Regions from separate parts of the Frankia alni ACN14a genome, predicted to be linked through region 3. Evidence: predicted binding sites of a transcription regulator. Region 3 holds the regulator's gene; each other region holds the start of a gene.
The links. The regulator LexA, encoded in region 3, represses DNA repair genes until DNA is damaged. The targets are predictions, from matches to a motif close to CGAACNNNNGTTCG.

Region 1: the regulator LexA is predicted to act here: its motif matches at 1,482-1,495, upstream of FRAAL_RS19810 (HNH endonuclease signature motif containing protein).
Region 2: the regulator LexA is predicted to act here: its motif matches at 2,130-2,143, upstream of FRAAL_RS13245 (HNH endonuclease signature motif containing protein).

What each region holds. Positions count from the first base shown of each region.
Region 1 is NC_008278.1:4,917,219-4,920,490, reverse strand. Features, by position in the region: gene FRAAL_RS19815 (DUF5685 family protein) at 151-1,305, opposite strand; gene FRAAL_RS19810 (HNH endonuclease signature motif containing protein) at 1,576-2,991, shown strand; gene FRAAL_RS19805 (aminotransferase class V-fold PLP-dependent enzyme) at 3,008-3,272, opposite strand, start outside.
Region 2 is NC_008278.1:3,302,813-3,306,084, reverse strand. Features, by position in the region: gene FRAAL_RS13250 (nuclear transport factor 2 family protein) at 47-472, opposite strand; gene FRAAL_RS13245 (HNH endonuclease signature motif containing protein) at 589-2,097, opposite strand; gene FRAAL_RS13240 (ArsR/SmtB family transcription factor) at 2,984-3,272, shown strand, end outside.
Region 3 is NC_008278.1:6,173,823-6,177,094, reverse strand. Features, by position in the region: gene hflX (GTPase HflX) at 1-858, shown strand, start outside; gene lexA (transcriptional repressor LexA) at 1,082-1,843, opposite strand; gene FRAAL_RS24825 (LysM peptidoglycan-binding domain-containing protein) at 2,365-2,670, shown strand; gene nrdR (transcriptional regulator NrdR) at 3,056-3,272, shown strand, end outside.

The DNA of each region.
Region 1 (3,272 bases), 1.3 Mb from region 3:
CGGTGCCCGCCAGTGGGGACGTGGGGGCGTCCCCGGCCGCGAGGAGCGTCGGGGACTCCGCTCGCGCGACGTTCACCATTTCAGCAGATCCCTACCGGACGTCACGACCAGGTTCCGTCATGCGCAACGAGGTCGAAACATCGGGCACTCTCAGCAGTTACAGTCGCATCCGCAACAGTCGCACTCCGCGCACTCGCCGCAGGACTCGCAGCAGTCGCAGCAGTCGCAGGCACCGTCGAGGTCGCAGCCACGGCTGCACAGACCCTCCTTTCGCTGCCCGTCCAGCGGCGACGTGTATTCGCCGCACATCCGGCAGGTCAGGAACATCCCGGCGGCGACCAGGCAGGCCGAGCCCGTCCGTCGGCGCTGTGGCGACCGGCGGTCGGGGCGATCATCCGGCGGCTGGCCGGGCCGCCCGGGCCCCGGCGACTGTGCGGTGGACGCGAAGGTCCGGTCGACGGCATGGTCGAGCCCGTCGCCGAAGAGGAGACGGGCGAGTCGGGCATCGACCGAGTCGGTGAACCGCACTTCGGCCAACGCGTGCCGCAGGTCCCGCCGGCCGTCCTCGCACAGGAGGCGGGCCTCGGCCGGGCTGGTTCCCGTCGCTGTCAGCGGGTTCCACGATCCCGTCCGGGCGTCGTCGAGCTGATCGGTGACGGCGTCGAGCAGATGGACGACGCGGCCGAAGTATCGTCCCACCGCCGCGAGCGGCGCGCGGTTGTCGTCGCACCCGGCCACGACGGCGGTGTGCGCGAGAACTGCGGAAACCGCGGTCTCGGTGGGGGCCAGCGCGTCCAACAGCGCCGCCCCGCCCCGGGCGCTGGCGCCCTCCCGGGCGCGTTGCTCCGCCGCCGCACGTTCCAGCAGGGCGACACCGAGCCCGACCCCGGAGCCGGTGCGCTCGGCGGCTGCCGCGGCCCGGTCGGCCACCCGCTGCGCGATCGCGGCCGCGGGGCGGCGGCGCAGAAGACCGTCGCCGTCCGCGATGTGGTCACCCACGGCGATCGCGCCGGCGGCCAGGGACACTGCGGCCGCCAGCCGCGGGCCCGCCTCGGCGGATGCCGCCACCTCGATCCGGCGCATCCCGCGAAGCGGACACGGCCCTGCCCGGCGGCGTTCTGTCGGCCTGCCGGGCTGCGCGGCGACCAGCACCGACACGAGAACCGCGTCCACGTTCGTGGTGACGCGGGCCCACTGACCGTGATGGTCGCGCAGGGCCAGGCACAACCCGCAGAGATGCGACATCCACGCCGCGTGCAGGTCGTCGGACAGCTGGTGCCGGCAGGGGCGAACCACTCCGAACATGGACGCACCCTCTCAGAAGAGCAGGTGGCGACAGGTGCGCGCGGCTCGAGTCGCCCTGTCTGGCTTGCGACAGTGGGCCCGCAGGGGCGGGACTGCCGAGCGAGGCGGGTCGTCGGCGCGGAGGCCGGCCGGACGCCGGAAGGATCGTTCTCATGCGGACGACGATAGCGTACGATCGAACACGAGTTCGAAACGGGATCGAGCTCCCTCGCCCGGCCGGAAGCCTGACGGGGTGGTGTCATACGTCGTCGAGGAAGCGATGGTGCGACGATGCCAGCAGACCTGCCAGGCGAGCGCGACGTGAGTCGGCCGGCCGCCAGCCAGGGGGAGGCCGAGGCGCGGACCCCGCCCGGCCACAGCGCGATGCGCGTGTTCGACCGGGTCGTCGACGAGCTGAGCGCGGACGAATGCCTGCGGTTCGATGTCCGACTCGAACGGCAGATCGCGCGACTGCAGGCACAGCAACTCGCGGTGCGAGCTCGGTTCGTCGAGCACCGTCCGCGGCTGGAGGGCGAGTCGGAAGACCGACCTTTCAGTGAGTTCGCGGGCGAGGAGCTGGCCGCCGAGCTGGGAGTCGCGCCGGCTCTCGGCACCCGTAGGCTGACGCTGGCGGTCGAGGTGTGCACCCGGCTGCCGGCGAGTCTGCGTGCCCTACACGAAGGCGAGATCGACCTGCTGCGGGTGGAGAGCCTCGCCCGCCAGACCGCGGCGCTGAACGCTGTGCAGGCCGGCGCCGTCGAGCGGGCAGCCCTCGAGCAGGGAGGCCGGGCCAGCCATGCGACTTTCCGCGCCGCGGTACGGCGCCGGGTGTTGAAGGTCGATCCGCAGGGGGCGAACCGCCGGCATCGTCATGCGGTGCGGGGACGCTGCGTGCGGATCACCGACGGCGAGGACGGCATGGGCACGTTGCGGGCGCTGCTCTCCGCCGAGCGGATGGTGGCGGTGTACCACCGCGTCGATGTGTTCGCCCGTCTCTCGGGCACCGATCCGGAAGACAAGCGCACGCTCGATGAGCGCCGGGCTGACGTCCTCTACGAGCTGTTGATGGGACAGGACCGCCACAGCATCCGCCCCGAGGTGCAGGTCGTGGTGCCGATCTCGACCCTGATGGGGCTCTCGGACGAGCCGGGCGAGCTTGCCGGATACGGCCCGATCCCGGCGGATCTCGCCCGCGAGCTCGCCGCCGACTCGCAGTCGACCTGGCGGCGGATGCTCACCGATCCGCGGAACGGCCAGGTCGTCGAGGTCGGGGATCGGCGCTTCCCCTCACCCGGCCTGGCGCGGGCCGTGCGTGCGAGAAACCGCCAGTGCATCTTTCCGGGCTGCGGAAAGCCCGCGATCAACTGCGAGATCGACCACACGAAACCACACGGCGAAGGCGGCCGCACGGAGGAGGAAAATCTCGGCCCAGCCTGCGCCCGGCACCATCACCTGAAGCACGCGGAGAGCCGCCGTCGGCGTCGGACCCGGCGCAGGCACGCTGGCGGTGCCGGCCCGGGCCGCCCGCCGGCGGAGCCTACCGTCCGCGGCCGCACGCAGCCTCCCGCCGCCGACTGGAAGTGCGAGCAGCCGACGCCCGGCGTCTTCCTCTGGACCAGCCCGGAGGGACGAACCTACCGAGTACTGCCAGAGCCCTATCTGGATGTCCCGCCCCCCGCGGGGCCGGCCACGCCGGGTGCCGCCTGAAGCGTGCATGTCCGTTTCAGGCGCGCGACGGGGAGTTGCCGTCCTCGCGGCTCAGCGCTGCGGCGAGCCGCTCGAACTCGCCCGGATCGTTGTACACGTGGGCGCTCACCCGCAGGACCGGCCCCGCGAGATCACGGCTCCGCTGGACCGGGATGGCGCTGGTGAGGATCGCATCCTGCCGGTAGAGACGATCATGGACTGCCACGAGGTCCACGCCGGGTGGTGGTTCCAGCGTGACGATGCCGGTCGGCGAGTCCGGCCGCTCGCGCACCCGCCATCCG
Region 2 (3,272 bases), 2.9 Mb from region 3:
CCGGCGATGGTGTCGCGGTGCCGTGGGGGGCCGCTGCCGGCGCCGGTCATGCGGCGCTGACGTGGGCCGCGAGCAACCGCCAGCCGTGCTCGCCGCGATGCCAGGTGCGGGTGTAGCGGACGCGGGCGCTGAACGGTTCGCCGCGCAGCCGGCCCTCGACCGTGCCGAGAAAGAGGGTCACGCCGGTCCGCCCAGCGACGATGACGGTGAGGTCCTCCTCGACGACCTTGTTCATCACCTGGTCGCCGGACCGGTGGATGTGCAGGTCATCCGCCTTGGTGTGGAGTGCGCCGTCGGGCCCCGTGAACACGAGTCGCTCATCGATCGGCTCGTCGAGCACCTCGACGTCGGAGGCCAACTGCGCCGCCTGCAGCCGACGTTCACTGGCTCGGAGCCCCTCGGCGGGGTCGGCGCCATGCCAGCAGTCCCCTTCCGCCGGATGAGTGGCCATCATGTCGCTGTCGTCATCCATCAACTGCTCGCCTCCAGTGTTCGGGGCCGCCCAGAGCCGGGGCCGCCACCGAGGGGTTAGTCCTCGCCCAATTGCGAGCGAGAGCAGGCGGAATATGGTCACGGCTGCGGTCGGGTTCATCCGGCGGCGACGTCGTAGAGTAGGGAGTGGGGGTGGCGGGTGTAGGGATTCCGGCGGGGGGTACGGTCGGGGTCGATCCAGGCCGGAGGCAGGAATTCGGGTCGCCGGTCAGGGCCTAGTTGAACGGTCCAACCCTGATGGTGGACAGTCCGGTGGTGATAACCGCAGAGAAGGACGCTGTTGTCCAGCGAAGTATGACCGCCGTCAATCCAATGGCGGATATGATGCGCTTCGCACCATCCTACCGGACGATCGCAGCCGGGAAACGCGCAGCCGTTGTCCCGGGCGATCAGTGCCTGGCGGATGTCGGCGGTGACAGTGCGGTGCGCACGGCCGACGTCGAGGGGGACGCCGGCGGGGTCGAGAATGATGCGACGGACCGACGCGTCACAGGCGATGCGACGAAGGACCTCCCGGGAAAGGGGCTGTCCCCAACTGGTGGTCGCGGGCAGGCCAGAGCCGCCGAGCAGCGCCGCCCAGGGGACGGTCACGGCCAGGTGCGGGCGGATCCCGCCGGTGACGGGCAGTGCGGCAGTGTCGAGGGGGCGGCCGAGCAGGTCGACGAGGGCGTCGGCGCGCCGCCGGGCGGGGTTACGCGGGTCGAGAGTGCCGTCGAAGGCGGGGCGGGGTGCGGACAGCGAGTCCAGCGCGGTGCGCAGCAGAGCGGCGGCTTCCGCCTCGAGCTCGCCGCTGATCCGGGTCATCCCGTCCGGCAACTCCGACAACCACAGCCCCCGCCGCCCCGCCGGATCCTCTCCACCCCCACCAGCCAGACCGCCGGGATCGGCGCCGGGACCCCCGGGATCGGCAGGGCCGGCGGGGTCAGCGGGGTTGTGGGGCTGGCCGTTGTTCGCGCCGCTACCGCCTGACTCTCCGTCACCGGACTGCCCGCTGGCATCCGGCGCATCGCCCTGGCTGGCAGACCCGCCGCCGGGAGTCGACTCGGGCGGATCGCCGCCGGGGCTGGGATCTACCCAGGTCAAGGTCTCGCGTAGGTGACGGGCCAGCCGGGCCAGCGCGGTCGGATCGAACTCATCGGCCTGCCGCAGCAGGAACGCCTCCGCCCGCCGGCGCACGTCTGCGGTCGCCTCGGCGGGCAGCGACCGCATCCCCGCAGCGATCACCAATGCCTGCTCCACACGGATCTCCCCCGCGGCCAGCCGCTGCCCGGTGGCCGCCAGCGGGCCGTCCACGGCCACGGCCAGATCAACCAGACGGCCGGCGTCCGCCGCCCGCAGCCGCAGCCGTTCCCGCAGCAACGCCGCTGTGCTGCTTGCACCGACCCGCCGCGCCAGACCCCGGCCGTGCACCTCAGCGACCACCTGAAGCCGAAACGCCGCTAGCCGTGTCATTACCGCCGTGCAGTCAATCAGACAGGCATCCAGCTCGGCATCCGACAGCGCCCACACTCGGCCGTCGTTCAGCTCGTCCACCCCGGAGGACACTGCCGCGACCCCTTCGAGCAGCGCAGACGACCCACCGGCACCGGCAGAATTCCAGACCATGAGGAAAGCCTAAGTAAATCCCTTTCAAAAGTCGAACGTATGTTCGTATCCGTAACCAGGGCGGCTTTCTGTTCGCCACGCGGACGGAAGGCACGACCACAGCACCAAGGCTGTCCCCCTGCGGCGCCAGCAGAACCATCTCCGTGCCGATCCGCCAACAATGAGTCGTAGTCGTACTCTTACGGAGTGGCCGCTCCCAGCGTGTGTCCGGTCTTGGTGCGCCGGGCGCCCGATGACAGTGGAGGGGGCAACTTCCGGGTTCCGGTGGGGCATCTCAGGAACCGGTGACACCGGCAGCGAGCTCGAACCGCACCGGTAGGCCGCGCCGAGACTCGCGCCCCCGACAACCCTGGGGGACAGGCCTGCGGAGCAGACAGCGCCGCAGCCAGCTCCGAGCGTTAGCGCCTGGGCGGGTAGCGCATGAGGGCATGAGCGGACACAGGGCCGAGAGCAGTCCGCACGCGCCCGAACCCGCAGCGCGGGTCCAAGACCGAGAGCGATCGACGCGAGTGTGCAGACGAGAGCGACCGACGCGAGCCTGCAGGCGGCACGGACGGACAGGCGGCACGGACGGACAGGCGGCACGGACGGAACGGGCGGAACGGGCGGCACGGGCGGCACGGGCGGAACGGGCGGCACGGGCGGAACGGGCGGCACGGGCGGAACGGGCGGAACGGGCGGCACGGGCGGAACGGGCGGAACGGGCGGAACGGGCGGAACGGGCGACGCGAGCCTGCGGGCGGCACAGGCGACGCGAGCTTGCGGACGCGGGCGGCCGGGAGCGGGCAGCCAGAGCGGGAAGGTCGTCGGCCGCCGCCGCACGGACCGGCGGTTGCGGTGACGCCGACCTTGCCTCGTTCACCGGCGTCCGCTAACGTACAACCTGATGGTTGTAGATCAGAGCTCCACCGAGCAGGCCGATCGCCTCTTCCATGCCCTGGCCGACGCGACGAGGCGCGAGATCGTGGCACTCACCCTGACCGGTGAGCACTCGGTCTCCGACCTGGCCCGGCGGTTCCCGATGAGCTTCGCGGCCGTGCAGAAGCACGTGGCGGTGCTGGAGGGCGCCGGGCTGGTCACGAAGCGGCGGCAGGGTCGGGAGCAGCGCGTGCGGGGCAACGCGGACGCGCTGCGCGAGGTGCGTCGGTTGCTGGACGAGCTTGCGGACCTGTGGC
Region 3 (3,272 bases):
GGCTGGGGTGAGTCGATGTCCCGCGCTGCGGCCAGCGGCGGCGGACGTGCCCCCATCGGGACCCGTGGACCCGGCGAGACGAAGATCGAGACGGACCGCCGGCGACTGCGCGCCCGGATGGCACGCCTGCGCCGGGAGCTCGCCGGGATGGCGACCGTGCGGGAGACGAAGCGGTCGGCTCGCCGGCGCGGCGAGGTGCCCGCGGTGGCGATCGCCGGCTACACCAACGCCGGCAAGTCATCGCTGCTCAACCGTCTCACCGGCGCCGGCGTCCTCGTCGAGGACGCGCTGTTCGCCACGCTGGACCCGACCGTGCGGCGCGCGACCCTGCCGGACGGCCGGGCGTTCACCCTCACCGACACGGTCGGCTTCGTCCGGCACCTGCCGCACCAGATCGTCGAGGCGTTCCGCTCGACCCTGGAGGAGGTCGCCGACGCGGACCTCATCCTGCACGTCGTCGACGGCTCCGCTCCCGACCCGGCCGCCCAGATCTCCGCGGTGCGCGAGGTGCTCAACGACATCGACGCGGGCAACGTTGCCGAGTTGATTGTCGTGAACAAGGTTGACGCCACCGAGCCGACCGTCCTCGCCGGCCTGCGCCAGCTCGCGCCCGACGCTGTCTTCGTCTCGGCGCGCACGGGGGAGGGGTTGACCGCGCTCGTCGACGCCCTGTGCGCCCGGGTTCCCCACCCCGACGTGGAGATGAAGGTCCTCGTCCCCTACACGCGGGGCGATCTCGTCTCACGGGTGCACGCCCACGGCGAGGTGCTCGAGTTGGAGCACACCGCGGACGGCACCCGCCTGCTCGCGAGGGTGTCCCCGTCGCTCGCCGCGGAACTGCACGCCTTCCAGCCCTGATCCCAGCCCTGACCTGCCCTCAGCCCTGACCCATTCCCCCAGCCCTGGCCCGTCAGCCCTGTTCCCTCGGGACCGAGGCTGTCGGGACCGGGGCTGTCGGGACCGGGGCTGTCGGGACCGGCATTGACCCGCCGCCGACGGGCACGGCACGGCCGGTGGCACCTGTCCCGCGGTTCGTGGCAGCCGAACCGGCCGGCCGCCTCGCGCGGCCGGCCGTCCACGGTCAGATCCGGCGCAGCACGGCGACGATCCGCCCGAGGATCGTCGCCTCCTCGCCGGGGATGTCGCTGAACGTCGGATTCTCCGGGTGCAGCCAGATCTTCCCGTCGCGGACCCGTAGGCGCTTGACCGTCGCCTCGCCGTCGATCATCGCGGCGACGATCTCACCGTTGTCCGCGACCGGCTGCTGGCGCACCACCACCCAGTCGCCGTCACAGATCGCTGCATTGATCATCGACTCGCCGACGACCCGGAGCAGGAACAGAGTGCCCTCGCCGACGATCTCCTTCGGCAGGGGAAAGACGTCCTCGATCGCCTGCTCGGCCAGGATCGGCCCGCCGGCGGCGATCCGCCCGAGGACCGGCACGTAGGCCGCGGACCCCTCGCCGCCCACCCCGGCCGGCGCCGCCGCGGCGCCCGGGAACGTCGACACGACAGCCGCCGCGCCGGAATCGGCCTTGCGCCGTGGCCGGTCGGGGCTGAGCACCTCCATGGCCCGCGGACGGTTCGGGTCCCGGCGCAGGTAGCCCTTCTCCTCCAGCACCTTGAGCTGATGCGCCACGCTGCTCGTGCTGGTCAGCCCCACCGCCTCCCCGATCTCCCGCACGCTGGGCGGGTACCCGCGCCGTTCCACCTCGGCCCGGATGACCTCGAGCACCTTGCGCTGCCGGGGGGTCAGGCCGGCTGCGTCCGCGGGGTTTTCGGGAAAGGCCCGCACGTTGCCGCGGGCCCCGCCCCGGCGTGTACCCCTGCCTTGGCTGGTCATCGCCTACCGCTCTCCTCGTCGCCTACTCCGTCGCCGGTTGGTCGCCGCGCGGCCGCGCGCCGGACGTGCGCGCGGCTGACGGCCTCGCCCGGCGAGACCGGCACCCCCCACGGCACCCGGCTGTCCGCGACCGGGGGAAACCGCCCGGTGCAAACCTGATCGTCTCGACGGTAACCGCCCGGTCGCGGAATCTCAAACGTCTGTTCGAGCGTGTCCCTTTTCCTGGCGGGTCTCCGGTGCGACAATCGATCAGGAGTTCGATCGAACGGGAGTTCGTGGCGTCCGCGACCTGGTTCGGGGTGCCTGGGGAGGAAGCCGTGCACAGCGCGCACACCACGCAGGTGGTCGATCTGGCGGCTGCCCGGGAACGGGCGGCGCGCCGGGCCGGGAGATGGCCGGCGGGCGGTCCGGCGCGGGTGCGAGTGGCCCGGCCGGCCGCCGGGGTCGGTGCCGGGAGGCCGGTTCCGGGGGCGTGCCTGTCTCGTTCACCGGTTTCTCGCTCGCCGGTCTCTCGGTCGGCGGTGCGCCGTGGCGCCGGCGAGCCGCTGCCGCCGCTGCGGCTGACCCGCCGCGGCCGGGTTGTCGTGGTCGCCGTCGTCGCGCTGGCCCTCGCCGCGGTGCTGGTGGGCGTCCTGCCGCGCGCCTCGATCGCGTGGTCCGGCGAGCCGCCGCGGGGTCACCTGGTGCTCGCCGGAGAGACGCTGTGGGAGATCGCCGTTGCGCTCGACCCCGACGCCGACACCCGTGTCGTCGTGGATCGGCTGATGCGGATCAACCATCTCCCCTCGGTCGAGCTCACCCCCGGCCAGTTCCTGGTGCTGGGCTGACCCGCCGGTCGGGCGGTCCACTCCGCCACCGTCTGATCCCGGCCGGCGCTCGGCGGCTCGTCGCCGTGACGGGCCGGTCTCCGGCGGCAGCGGGCGGGTGAGGCGCCCTCGCGCAGGGTTGTCGCGCCCCCGCGGGCTGATGTCCCGGTGTGACACGCGGGGGGGCCGGTGTCCCCATCACTGGGGTTGTGCGCTAGGTTGGACACAACATCTGGTGCTTACGAGGGCGTAAGTCATCCACAGGTTGATGCACAGGCTTTCCACAGAGGTGCGGGCGGCCGTCCACAGGACGGCTTGGCCGGTGCTCGGGCGTGGGCCGGCTCCCGGCTCGTCGTCCCGCCGCGCCGGGTGGTCCGCGCCGGACCGGACGAAGGAGGCGTATCGCGTGCGATGCCCGTTCTGCCGGCATCCGGACAGCCGTGTCGTCGACAGCCGGGAGGCCGAAGAGGGCTCGGCGATTCGGCGGCGGCGATCCTGCCTGTCGTGTGGTCGCCGGTTCACCACCATGGAGGAGGCGTCGCTGCGGGTGCTCAAGCGCAGCGGCGTGGCGGAGCCCTTCAGCCGCGCCAAGGTGATCACCGGCGTGCGCAAGGCGTGCCAGG